2 regions of the Streptomyces sp. AK02-01A genome follow, and region 2 is predicted to be linked to the other one. Evidence: riboswitches for the same ligand, from Rfam matches in the RefSeq annotation. Region 2 holds a riboswitch; the other holds the start of a gene.
What was found. Region 2 has a riboswitch for ZMP and ZTP ahead of glyA (serine hydroxymethyltransferase). Riboswitches for the same ligand answer to the same signal wherever they lie in the genome.

Region 1 (4,410 bases), on a different contig from region 2:
CCGCCTCGCCCGGCCCGCCGGATGCGTCCAGCTTGGCTGACGCAGCCTTTCGGGAAACGGACGTTCCCTCCGCAGTACTGGAATCCCACATCAGCGGCTGCGGCGCCTCGAACACCGGCCCACCGGCCCCGGTGTCCATCGCCTGCAGGCCGCCATCGGTCGTCTCCTGGACCGTCATGCCGTCGGTGTGCATACCAAGCCGCAGCTCAGCCAGCTGCGGATTGGCGGCCGCCTGCGGCGTCTTGACCACCAGCGTGTGCGAGACACCGTCGACATCGGCTCGCACCTTGAGGTCCACGTCCGGCAGGACGGAGGGGTAGGTAGCCGTGGAGCCGTCGATCACCGGCGTGGGCAGCGCGGTCGGCCAAGACAGAGACAGCTCCCGGCCGGCCCGCTCCAGCGCGATCAGCGGCGCACCGCCCCCGCCCGAAAAAGCGATACCCACGGATGCCGCTTCCGGAATAACGGAACCGTCCGCTCGCTTCCGCAGCGAGGTGTCGATATCCCGCCACTCACCATTCACACGGGTACGGACCGGTCGCAGGTGCTCCAGCGCCTCCAGACGGCCATTGGGTTTGGCAAACACCTCACCCGTCTCCGTGCGCTCCGCAGTGACCTCGACATCCTTGCCTGTGCGCCTGGCCTCGGCCAGCGCCGCGTCCTCCGTACCAGCAACGGAACCGCCGTCGCTGGCCGCACTCCCGGCCTTCAGAGCCGCGGAGGCGGGCGCGACTGCAGCCGCAGGAACCGCAGTCAGTACGCCTGCTACCAGCAACGCGCTGAGCAAGCCCCCCAAGCCCCGCACCGCCGGATATCCACGCAGACGTCTGCCCATCACGCACCCCTCCCCGAAATCTCCACACATCCAACACATGCAGGACGCACGGAAATCTAAGGCCGGACTGAGAGCACGTCCAGATCCATCAATCCGGGCAAACCCCAACCTTGATCACGAAAGCCCGAAGTCCATGTAACGTGATTAACGCAACACTTGAACAATCGGAATTGCCCTAGCGGATTCTGATCATCCAAAGAGCAAACAGTCAGTAGATACGCCCCTCAGCTCTTCCCGTGACCTTTAAAGCTCCCCCTGAGGTCCCTCAGCTGACGACCCGTCCATGTGTCGGGGTCGAGCCGCTGGTTGCACGTCGGATGGGAACTCTCAGTGGCCGACCACGCTTGGGGCCGCAGCCGCACTTGCAACACCAGCGAACGAAGAACCCGCTGGCACCACAAACACGCCACCGCGTCGGCTCCTCACCCGAATCCAGCGTCCGGACGCAAGCACCCCGTCGACGCCTCCGAGTGCCAGGTGCGGAGGACCCGCTCGCGGCCACCACGCGGTGCGCCTTGCGGCACTGCGGTCGCAGAGTTGGACGCCGCCGCCGGCCGTTGCCAGCCGCTGTCGCCACCAACACCGGACCCGCTCGGCGCCCGACCAGTAGGCGTAGCGAAGCGCCGCGGAAGCACTAAGGTGAGTAGCGGGCCGTGACTGGCGCTGAGGTGGAGTACCACCGGGGAGCGGCCTGACACTCTGTCGAATGCCGTGCGCCTGGGCGACTCGTCGTGACGCTCAGGAGTGGCACATGGCCCAGACACGGACAGCTCGCCTGATGGACGGTACCGGGCTTGCCCGCCGCATCATCGAGACCAGCTCCGCCTCTGCCGCGGACATTCTCCGGCACACCGGGACAGCCCCGTGCCTGGCTACCGTGCTGGTCGGAGACGACCCGGCCTCGGTGACCTACGTCCGGATGAAGCGCGCCCGGTGCGAGAAGGCCGGTATCCAGTCACGGCATGTGGCCCTGCCCGCTTCGATCAGCACCAGCGGCCTGATCGAAACAATCACCGAACTCTCCGAAGATCCCGGCGTGCACGGCATCCTGCTCCAGCACCCGGTGGGACCTCACATCGACGAACGCGCCGCCTTTGAGGCGATCGCGCCGGAGAAGGACGTCGACGGGGTGACCATGCATTCCTTCGCGGCGATGAGCTTCGGCCTGCCCGGCTTCGTGTCCTGCACTCCCGGAGGAATCATGCGTCTGCTGGAGGAGTACGAGGTGGACCTCGCCGGTAAGCACGCGGTCGTGGTGGGACGCAGTGCCATCCTCGGCAAGCCCGCGGGCATGCTCCTTCTTGGCCGGAACGCCACGGTGACCTACTGCCACTCACGTACCTCCAACCTGTCCGCGATCGTCCGGCAGGCGGACATCCTGCTCGCCGCGGTGGGACGGCCGCGCTTCATCACCGGTGCGGACCTCAAACCTGGTGCGGTGGTGATCGACGCGGGTTACAACCCGGGCAACGTCGGCGATGTGGATTTCGAGTCCGCCAAGGACCGGGCGAGTCTGATCACGCCTGTCCCCGGCGGTGTGGGGCCCATGACCATCGCCGTGCTTCTCGCCCAGACGATCGACGCTGCGAGACGCCGGCTCGGCGTGCCCGGCGGCTCACCGCGCGTTTCGCCGACGAGCCCGGCTACCGCGTAGCGGACCTGATGCTGTACCGCGCCGCCGCCGACGTCCTGGACAGGTGAGAAACCCACCACCCACAGCCCATGTCATCACCACGGACCACATGGACACTCGTGTCGCGGACCGCGCGCTATCGCGTGCCTCCCTCTCCACCGGGCCGCCCCGACCGGCCGGCATGACTGAAGGTGGGCAGCGCCCGCACCAGGTCGGAGGGGAGGGCGAGGCCCTCGTCAGTCGACGGGTTGACCGCCAGCCAGAGATCGTCCTCCGGCCAGTTCTCGGCCAGCTCGACGATTGATATGCCCAGCGCGGTGCCGGGGTCGCCGCCGGCCGCCACCAGTGCGTCCTCGGAGGTGAAGGCGGGCACGTATCGATTGCCGTCCTGTTCGATCACCGGCAGAGCGACTGCGCCATCGGGACGCTCCTCCTCGCCCTCGACCGGCGGCGCCTGCGGCAGCAGGGCCACGCTGTTCGCGAGATCGGTCAGAGTGGCCTGCGTGTCCGCCGCGGCCTGGCGCTCCGCCGCGTCGGCCGCGGCCTGGGTTTCCTCGGTGGAGCGCGCCTCGGCCGGAGGTGCGTGTTCGTCGGGAGTCGGAGTGCTCATGGCTTGTCCTCTCGTCGGCGTTGCTCACGGGCCACCCGCTCGATACGGGCGGACACGAATTGCCGCAGTCGCCGCCGGATGCCGCCCAGCGGCACGGGGCCGGGGCAAGCGAGGCAATACCACCAGGCTATGCCGCCCGACGTGCTGTGCGAAGTTTTCGATGAGGGAATCGGTGGTGCCGGAGCCGGGCCGCCGTCCCTGGACAGGGTCGTGGCCACCACACGTAACGCTCACACCGCGTGGGAAGGCGACTGATCAGGAGCGTCGGCGAGGTCACGCTCGACGCGTCGGCAGTCGGCCACTCCCCCGCGCCGCTCGCCGGGCGTCCGGTCAGCCGGCCAGCATCGCGGCCGATACGTCCCAGAGCCGCGCGGCGGCGTCCGGGTCGAGTGCGTGCGCGGCGACCCCGGACGCCTCGGCCGTTCGCTCCGTGGCGGTTGTGTACGGGAGCGCTTCCGCGCAGTTCTCGAAGTAGCGGCCACCGACACCGTCCAGCAGAGGTGAGGCGGCGAGGAGGACGGAGGTGGCCGCGCCCTGCTCGGTCGTCCTCCACGGATAGTTGTCGAAGATCCTTCTGGTCTCGGCGCTCATCTCCGGCCCTGTCTGGTGGCGTTGCAGCGCGGTGCGGATGCCGCCGGGCATCAGCGCGTTGGCGGTGATTCCGTCGGCCGCCCACCGCGTGGACGCCTCGACGGCGAAGAGGACATTGGCCGTCTTGGACTGCCCGTACGCCGACCACGCGTCGTACGCGCGGTTCACATAGTGGATGTCGTCGAAGACGACACGGGACCTGCGGTGCGCGTTGGAGCTGACGGAGACGATACGCGCGGTGCCCGCGGCGGCCAGGGCGTCGTGCAGCCTGAGCGCGAGGTCGAAGTGGCCCAGGTGGTTCGTGGCGAACTGGTACTCCCAGCCTTCGGCGGTGCGGCGCAGCTCGGGCAGGGCCATCACTCCGGCGTTGTTGACCAGGATGTGCAACGGCCCCTGCCACGCCGCCGCGAAATCCGCGACGGACGAGCGGTCGGTCAGTTCGAGCGAGGCGGCTGAGACGCTGCCGTTGCCGGTCTTCGAAGCGATCTCGGCCGCGATTCGCTCGCCCGCTTCGACGTTTCGGACCGCCAGCGTCACCTCGGCTCCCGCCGCCGCCAGTGCGCGCGCCGTCTCGACTCCGATGCCGGACGCGGCGCCGGTGACGACGGCGCGTTTGCCGGTCAGATCGACACCCGCGATGACCTCGTCGGCGGTGGATTCCCTGGTGAAGGGAGTGGTGATACGAGTGTGGGAAGTCATGATCGTCCTGTTCCCGGCAGCGGAGAGAAGCCGCGCGCCATG
Region 2 (4,410 bases):
CCAGCACTCCCCGTTCCATCAGCCGCTCCGAGATCTCCCGGCCCGTCCCGTGCGACGGCACGATGTCGACGCCGGCCCACAGGCCGCGGCCGCGCACCGTCTCCACCGCGCCGCCGACGAGCAGTCCCAGCTCGTGGTGAAGATGGTCGCCGAGCTCCGCGGCGCGCTGCTGGAACTCGCCGGTCCTGAGCATCGCGATGACCTCCAGCGCCACCGCGCAGGCCAGTGGATTGCCGCCGAACGTCGAACCATGCTCGCCGGGACGGTGCACACCGAGTACCTCGGCCGAGGAGACCACGGCCGACACCGGCACCACACCGCCGCCCAGCGCCTTGCCGAGGACATACATGTCGGGCACCACGCCCTCGTGCTCACAGGCGAACGTCCTGCCCGTCCGGCCCAGGCCCGACTGGATCTCATCCGCGATGAAGAGCACATCGCGCTCCCGGGTCAGCTCCCGCACCCCGGCGAGATAACCGGCCGGCGGTACCAGCACCCCGGCCTCGCCCTGGATCGGCTCCAGCAGCACGGCCACGGTGTTCTCGGTCATCGCCGTGCCCAGCGCCGTGAGATCCCCGTACGGAACGATCTCGAACCCGGGCGTGTACGGCCCGTAGTCCGCCCGCGCCTCCGTGTCCGTGGAGAAGCTGATGATCGTGGTCGTCCGGCCGTGGAAGTTATTGGCCGCGACCAGGATCTTCGCCATGCCGTCCGGCACGCCCTTGACCCGGTAGCCCCACTTCCTGGCGGTCTTCACCGCCGTCTCCACCGCCTCCGCCCCGGTGTTCATCGGCAGGACCATCTCCATGCCGCACAGCTCGGCCAGCTCCGCGCAGAAGTCGGCGAACCGGTCGTGGTGGAACGCCCGGGAGGTGAGTGTCACCCGCTCCAACTGGGCCTTGGCGGCATCGATCAGCCGCCTGTTGCCATGGCCGAAGTTGAGCGCCGAGTATCCGGCGAGCATGTCGAGGTAGCGACGGCCCTCGACATCGGTCATCCACGCACCGTCCGCCGAGGCGACGACGACGGGCAGCGGGTGGTAATTGTGCGCACTGTGGGCCTCCGCCGAGGCGATGGCACGCTCCGTTGTCGACACGGGTTCTCCGATCGGTCAGGACAAGCTGTCCGGCGTGAGCGGGGCAATGCCCCACTTTCTATCGTCGCTCGCCGGGCGGACGAGGAAACCTTGCTCCCGGCGTGCCCCGGCCGAACAAGGCCCGCGCGCCGGTGCACAGCGCCTCGGTCCGGTCTGACACATCCCGCCTGGCCCACGACGCCCGGCACGCCCGCTCGCGGCGTTGTCGGGGCCAGCCACGACGTCCCGTACGAGCCCGCTCCTCCGCCTCGCGATGCACCGCATCCGACGCCGCGCGCTGATCCGCCGGGGATGACGGGGCAGCCCTTACGCTGGGTGGTACGCACGGCGACTGGCGTACGCGGAACAGACCGCGGTGGAGCCGCGCGCGGTTCATCGCACGAGGTGCCGCCCGCCTGGGCACCCCGGGACCACGACCGAGCACGGATCGTCCCGGAGGACACCATGACGCATCCCACCCATCATCCCGCCCTCTCGGTGGACGACCCGGAACTGGCCGCGCTCGTCGGCGCCGAGGAACGGCTCCAGGCCGAGACCCTGCGCCTCATTCCCAGCGAGAACTATGTCTCGCGGGCGGTCCTCGAAGCGTCCGGGACCGTCCTGCAGAACAAGTACAGCGAGGGCTATCCGGGCCGTCGCTACTACGAGGGCCAGCAGGTCATCGACCAGATCGAACTGCTCGCGGTCGCCCGTGCCAAAGACCTCTTCGGCGTCGAGCACGTCAATGTCCAGCCCTATTCGGGCTCACCGGCCAACCTCGCCGTCTATCTCGCCTTCGCCGAGCCCGGTGACACCGTGATGGGCATGTCCCTTCCGATGGGCGGCCATCTCACCCATGGCTGGGGTGTGTCGGCCACCGGCAAGTGGTTCCGGGGCGTGCAGTACGGCGTGCGTCAGGACACCGGCCTGATCGACTTCGACGAAGTGCGCCGGCTCGCGCTCACGGAGCGGCCCAAGATCATCTTCTGTGGTGGTACCGCACTTCCCCGCACCATCGACTTCGCGGCCTTCGGTGAGATCGCCGAGGAGTCCGGCGCGGTGCTGGTCGCCGATGTCGCTCATATCGCCGGGCTGATCGCGGCCGGTGTCCATCCCTCCCCGGTGCCGTATGCCGACGTGATCTCGACGACCACCCACAAGACCCTGCGCGGCCCGCGCGGCGCGATGCTGATGTCCCGGGAGCAGCATGCCAAGGCCATCGACAAGGCGGTCTTCCCCGGCCTTCAGGGCGGCCCGCACAACCAGACCACCGCCGCCATCGCGGTCGCCCTGCACGAGGCGGCCCGTCCCTCCTTCCGTGATTACGCGCGGTCGGTCGTCGCCAATGCCGGGGCTCTGGCCGAGGAACTGCTCGCGCGCGGCTTCGACCTTGTCTCCGGCGGCACCGACAACCATCTGATCCTGATGGACCTCACACCCAAGGACGTGCCCGGCAAGGTGGCCGCCAAGGCGCTGGACCGGGCCGGGATCGTGGTCAACTACAACACCGTGCCCTACGACCAGCGGAAGCCCTTCGATCCCTCCGGCGTGCGGATCGGCACCCCCTCCCTCACCTCCCGCGGTCTTGACACCTCCCATATGGCGGCCGTGGCCGACTGGATCGACCGGGGCGTCACCGCGGCGGGCAAGGGAGACGAGGACGCGCTGGCCACGATCCGCGCCGAGGTCGCCGACCTGATGACCGCCTTCCCGGCCCCCGGCCTGCCTGTCTGATCCCGGCTTACCGCTCCGACGGAGACCCCGCTTACCGCTCCGACGGAGCCCCGGCCCCAGCGACCGGCGGACTCCCGGGCGGCCGGACCGGGTTCAGACGTCCAGCAACTGCTGACGCGGACCGCCGGTCCCCGGCCCACCGCGCCCGCCGAACGGCGGGCGCGGCAGTCGCCCGGCCAGCGGACGCAGCACCAGACCGATCGCCGTACCGGCGCCCAGCGCGCCTGCCGCCCACCACCACACGGCCGAATCGTCGGCTGCCGCCGACGCGGTGGCCTCTTCCCGCTCGCGCGCCGGGACGTCCGGACCGGCGGCCCCGGCGGCGCTCCCGCCCGCCTCCACGGCGGGCGGCGGCGCCATGCCGCCGGACAGACCCGCACCGGTCTTCTCGCCCATCAGCCCGAGCTTCTTCAACAAGGCCCGCAGCGCCGCCGGTTGCTCCGCCCGGTGCCAGCTCACCTCCTGCCGCGGCGACGGTTGCGGCAAGGTGGCTATCCAGATCGTGGAGAGATCCGCGCTGGTGTACACCCGGTCCACCCGCCAGGGCCGCACATCGTGGAGCATCCAGGTCACATTGATCTGCCGCGACCCCAGCGCGCCGTCCAGCGAGCGCGGCCGCTCCTTCTGTCCCGGCGCCTTTGGCGCCGGCTCCTCCAGGGCGCCGAGCTGCCGCGTCAGCTCGGCGTACTCCTTGTCGGTGTAGTAGAGCGCGGCCGTCTCCTCACTCTCCGGTGAGGCGATCAGCACGCTGGTCGGGCCTCCGGCCATGGCGCTCGGAGCGAAGCCCCAGGTCAGTGCCAGCGCCGCCACAAGTACGGCGGCCCGTCGGAGCGTTCGCGCATATCGCTGTCGCATGCTTCCCCCTGCCGACGCGCGGCGCGGCCCGTCCGCACCGCCTTCGCGTCACCTCCTTTACACCGCTCGGCCGCTTCCGGTTCCCACTCCGCGGCCCGTCTCAACGGACCGATTCCGCGATGGCCCTCGCCCTCGCCAACGACTCGACCCCTTCCAGCCGCAGTGTCAGCCGCTCGCCGGCGGACGCTCCCTGGATGTCGCCGTCATCCCACAGCAGCGTGGGGCCCGCCGGCCGCGCGGTCTCCGTCCATCCCTCGCCGTCCTCGCTCACCAGCCGGAACCGCAGCACATGCGGCTCCTCGAACCACACGCCGGTGCCACCGCTCAGCTCCAGCCACTGGGGCATGACCCGGACCTGCTTCACAAAGCTCATGTCCAGCGACGCCGCGAACTCGTCGAGGCGCAGCGTCCGCCCCCGCTCGGTCCAGCAGAGGCTGACCATGGCGCCGCGGCCCTCCGGACGCGGTGTCCCGCGCAGCGACATCGCGTCCGGAGGGCCGAGCCCGGCCGGCACTCGCGGAGTGAAACCCGCGCGCCGCGCCGCCTCGGCCGGTGTCACCGGACGGTCGCAGCCCGGCACCCGCACGGGCTCCGCCGGCCGTGGACCGGCCGACGGGTCATACCGCACCTCGACCCCGCCGAAGCCGAACCAGTCCGCCACCGACGCCCGCACGGGAGGTGTCAGCACCAGCACCACCACCAGGCCGGAGAGCGCGGCGGCCAGCATCCGCCACCGCCCGCGCAGC

Region 1: another riboswitch for ZMP and ZTP. It lies ahead of PV679_RS22325 (bifunctional 5,10-methylenetetrahydrofolate dehydrogenase/5,10-methenyltetrahydrofolate cyclohydrolase); the one in region 2 lies ahead of glyA (serine hydroxymethyltransferase).

Annotation. Positions count from the first base shown of each region.
Region 1 is NZ_JARBAE010000025.1:20,917-25,326, forward strand. It holds gene PV679_RS22320 (LamG domain-containing protein) at 1-835, opposite strand, end outside; ZMP/ZTP riboswitch at 1,479-1,565, shown strand; gene PV679_RS22325 (bifunctional 5,10-methylenetetrahydrofolate dehydrogenase/5,10-methenyltetrahydrofolate cyclohydrolase) at 1,587-2,489, shown strand; gene PV679_RS22330 (SseB family protein) at 2,605-3,078, opposite strand; gene PV679_RS22335 (SDR family NAD(P)-dependent oxidoreductase) at 3,409-4,368, opposite strand.
Region 2 is NZ_JARBAE010000015.1:95,785-100,194, forward strand. It holds gene rocD (ornithine--oxo-acid transaminase) at 1-1,096, opposite strand, end outside; ZMP/ZTP riboswitch at 1,414-1,504, shown strand; gene glyA (serine hydroxymethyltransferase) at 1,541-2,809, shown strand; gene PV679_RS16700 (hypothetical protein) at 2,903-3,664, opposite strand; gene PV679_RS16705 (hypothetical protein) at 3,765-4,410, opposite strand, start outside.